2 regions of the Pseudoduganella sp. GW821-FHT11H04 genome follow, and region 1 is predicted to be linked to the other one. Evidence: predicted binding sites of a transcription regulator. Region 1 holds the regulator's gene; the other holds the start of a gene.

Region 1 (2,201 bases):
AAAAAAGGGCGCCAATTGCGCCCTTTGGTGTGCTACACGGCCAGTCCTTTACATGGCGGTGGGTGGTGCTTCGTACGTATCCGGGAAATGCTTGATGGCCGCATGACTGTGGTTCTGCACACGGTCTTTGTATTTCATGACCTGGCGATCCAGTTTATCAATCAGGGTATCGATGGCGGCGTAGAGATCTTGCGACAGGCTTTCGACGTAAACAGTTTTGCCAGACATGCGCAGGTTGATTTCCGCTTTCTGACGTTTCTCTTTCTCGGTGAGGTTATCTACAGTCAGGATGACAGCAATATCGATTACTTGATCGAAATGGCGCTTGACTCGTTCCAGCTTGCTCTGCACGTACTCGCGAATGGCCGGGGTCACTTCGACATGATGTCCACTGATGGTGAGATTCATACACACTCCTAAAGATGATGTCGCTCTCGAGTTCGTGTACGCCGAAACGCACAGAGGAACCCATGCACTGCACTACAAAGATTTGCGGAGGCTTACCGGAGGGATTTTCAACGCTTCTCGATATTTGGCAACAGTCCGTCGCGCAATCACCATGCCTTGTTCTCCCAGCATGTCCGCAATCTTACTGTCGGATAAAGGATTTTTCGGGTCTTCTGCTCCTGTCAGTTGCACGATCAGTGCCCGTATCGCAGTCGATGAAGCTTCACCCCCAGCTTCGGTCGCGACGTGGCTACCAAAGAAATATTTCAACTCAAACATGCCATGCGGGGTGAGCATATATTTTTGAGTTGTTACGCGAGAAATAGTGCTCTCGTGTAGTCCCAGTGTATCAGCAATTTCACGCAACACAAGGGGCCTCATGGCGACCGCGCCATGGCTGAAAAAATTCTTTTGTCTTTCTACTATCGCTTCCGCGACGCGCAGGATGGTGTCGAAGCGCTGGCGCATATTCTTGATCAGCCACTTAGCTTCCTGCAGCTGGCCGTTCATCTGCGACTCGCTTTTGCCCTGCTTGAGCAGGTTGGCGTACAGCGCGTTCACACGCAGGCGCGGCACCACGTCGTTATTCAGCATGACCAGCCAGCCGCCGCGGCCCTTCTTCACGATCACGTCGGGCACGACGTAATCGGAATCGCCCGATGCGAACTCGGCGCCCGGGTGCGGGTTGCACTGGCGGATGACGCACTGCGCTTCGCGCAAATCTTCGTCGTCGCAGTCGAGGGCTTTTTTCAGTTTGGTGAACTCGCGCTGGGCGAACCATGCCAGGTGCTTCTCGACGATGACCAGCGCCATGCGGCGCGTCACCATCGGCACGCCTGGCATGCGCTTGATCTGCAGCGCCAGGCATTCGGAAGCATTGCGTGCGGCCACGCCGGCCGGGTCAAAGCTTTGCAACAGCACCAGGCTGCAGCGAAGGTCATCCAGTTCGATTTCCAGCTCGGGCGGCAGACGCTCGTGGATTTCTTCCAGCGGCTCTTCCAGGTAGCCATTGTCGTCCAGCGCGTCGATGATCATTTCCATCAGGGCGCGGTCGCGCGGCTCCTGTACGGTCACTCGCATCTGTTCCAGCAAGTGTTCGCGCAAGGTGCAGCCGGAAGCTTCCAGCTGCGGGCGGCTGTCTTCGTCGTCGGCAGATTTGCTGCCGGAGCTGGAACTCCAGTCCGTGTCGTCGCTGCCGTTGCCGCCCTCGCCTTCGCCGCCTTCATAGGCGTCGCCTTCGGAGGCTGCGGCCGGGGCTTCGCCACACTCGCCCGGCGCACTTTCCTGCGCTGGCGTGGCGGGGCCTTCGGTGCCATTGCCGCTACCCTGGCTGATGGCGCCATCGGCCAGCAGCCGCACAGAGTGGTCGAGCGGATCGTCAAGACGCTCCAGCATCGGATTGTCGCCGAGCAGCTGTTCCAACTCCTGGTGCAGCTCCAGCGTGGACAGCTGCAGCAGGCGGATGGATTGTTGCAGCTGCGGCGTCAGCGCCAGGTGTTGCGAGGTTCGCAGTTGCAGTGTTTGTTTCATGGCCTTCGCTTACATGCGGAAGTGTTCGCCGAGATAAACGCGGCGTACGGATTCATTGGCAATGATGTCGTCCGGGCGGCCCGAAGCCAGCACGGCGCCCTGGTTGATGATGTAGGCGCGGTCGCAAATGCCGAGGGTCTCCCGTACATTATGGTCGGTGATCAGAACGCCGATGTTGCGCTCCTTCAGGAAACGCACGATTCGTTGGATTTCGATCACGGCGA
Region 2 (2,201 bases), on a different contig from region 1:
ACCCAGCCGAATGTGCGCAACTACCTGACTTCGCTGGGCTTCGTTGGCGTGGGCGGTGGACGCTTCTTCATCAACGGCGTGGACACGACTACGCGCGGGGTCGACGTGGTGGCAAGCTATCCGTGGAATTCGCCGATGGCGGGCCGCTTCGATTTCACGCTGGCGGGTAACTACACCAAGACCGAAGTGACCAAAGTGCCGGTGACGGCGCAGCTAGCGGCCTTGAACCCAGCGCCGCCACTGTTTGACCGCATCAATGTGCTTACCTTCGAGCACGGCACGCCGCAGACCAAATTCACGGCCAGCATGAACCATACGCTGGGAGCCTGGAGCGGCACGCTGCGTGCGACGCGTTACGGCAAGGTGCTGCAGCCCGGTACCACGGCGGCCAACGACCATTGGATGACGCCGAAGACGCTGGTGGATCTGGAAGGGCGCTACAAGATCACGCAGCGCTTGACGGCGGCTCTCGGAGCGGAAAACTTGTTCGACCAGTATCCGGATCCCTATCCGGCTGCGTTGAATTCGACGGGGAATGCGCCGTTCTCCAACTATTCGCCGTTCGGGCGGAGTGGGCGGTTTGTTTATGCGCGCTTGAATTACGCGCTTTAACCCCTATAAACCCGGGTCAGACCCTTGGGTCTGACCCGGCATTACCGGGTCAAGCGCCGGCCCACGGCAGGCCTGCCTTGCACCAGCCGCCGACGTTCTTGCGGTGGCCGTTGACGTCCTTGTCCCCTTCAAACCCTTCCAGGATGTCGTAGCACTGGGTATAGCCCGCCTCCGTAGCCGCTTTGGCTGCGTGGCGCGAACGTACGCCCGAACGGCACAGGAACACGATCACGGTGTCCTTGCCCGGCACGGCCGCCGCCAGTTGTCCCAGGAAGTCAGGATTCGGCGTCCCGCCCGGATACACATTCCACTGCGCCGCATGATGCTGCTCAGCCGCAATCGATACGCGGCCCACCCAGTCACGCTCGGCGTTAGTCCGCACATCCACCAGCCGCACATGCGGATCGTTTTTCAGCAGCTCAAATGCCTCCAAAGGGGTCACTGCACCCGCATAGGGCAGCGAAGTGTCGCGTTTGCGTGCACGGTCGAGGATTTCGGCGTTGTTACCCATAGTTTTTCCTTTATCATCACTGCACCACAACGATGCATTTGCATGCCCTGGTGCAAAAATGCACCACAACGGTGCGATAATTGGTAAACGCACCCGCATGGTGCGGCTTTTACGTGTAGGGACTCGTGTTTTGGCTGGCATGATATCTGCTTAATGTACCATCAGCGTTCGCCGCACCCAAGTGGTCGCGGCAGTTTTTTCACTTAGGAGATTATGTAATGGCACTGACCGCCGCAGACGTTCTGAAGATGGTACAAGAGCACGAAGTTAAATTCGTGGACTTCCGTTTCGCCGATACCCGTGGTAAGGAACAGCACGTAACCGTGCCTGTGTCCCATTTCGACATCGACAAATTCGAATCGGGCCACGCCTTCGACGGTTCCTCGATCGCTGGCTGGAAAGGCATTGAAGCTTCGGACATGATCCTGCTGCCGGACCCATCGACCGCCAATATCGACCCATTCTTCGAAGAAACCACCCTGTTCATGCAGTGCGACGTGATCGAACCGTCGGACGGCAAGGGTTACGACCGCGACCCACGCTCCATCGCCAAGCGCGCTGAAGCCTACCTGAAATCCTCCGGCCTAGGCGACACCGCCTACTTCGGCCCAGAGCCAGAATTCTTCATCTTCGACTCCGTGAAGTGGAAGATCGACATGTCCGGCGCCATGGTCAAGATCGACTCCGACGAAGCTTCCTGGTCGACCGACAAAGACATCGACGGCGGCAACTCCGGCCACCGTCCAACCGTTAAAGGCGGCTACTTCCCAGTGCCTCCAGTCGACTCCTTCCAGGACATGCGTTCCGAAATGTGCCTGATCCTGGAATCGATGGGCATCCCGGTTGAAGTGCACCACCACGAAGTGGCTGGCGCTGGCCAGAACGAAATCGGCACCAAGTTCTCGACCCTGGTTGAGCGTGCCGACTGGACCCAGAACCTGAAGTACATCGTCTGGAACGTAGCTCACTCCTACGGCAAAACCGCTACCTTCATGCCTAAGCCAGTCGTTGGCGACAACGGTTCCGGCATGCACGTGCACCAGTCGATCTGGAAAGACGGCAAGAACCTGTTCGCTGG

The links. The regulator sigma-54, encoded in region 1, starts transcription at its own class of promoters, with help from an activator protein. The targets are predictions, from matches to a motif close to TGGCANGNAANCTGCTTT.
Region 2: a site for sigma-54 is predicted at 1,259-1,276, ahead of glnA (type I glutamate--ammonia ligase). Genes of this name have one in related genera too.

The regions. Positions count from the first base shown of each region.
Region 1 covers NZ_JBXARE010000010.1:88,761-90,961, forward strand. Annotated here, with positions in the region: gene hpf (ribosome hibernation-promoting factor, HPF/YfiA family) at 49-408, opposite strand; gene AC1RTP_RS20570 (RNA polymerase factor sigma-54) at 481-1,977, opposite strand; gene lptB (LPS export ABC transporter ATP-binding protein) at 1,987-2,201, opposite strand, start outside.
Region 2 covers NZ_JBXARE010000005.1:279,262-281,462, reverse strand. Annotated here, with positions in the region: gene AC1RTP_RS14235 (TonB-dependent receptor plug domain-containing protein) at 1-612, shown strand, start outside; gene AC1RTP_RS14230 (rhodanese-like domain-containing protein) at 662-1,123, opposite strand; gene glnA (type I glutamate--ammonia ligase) at 1,342-2,201, shown strand, end outside.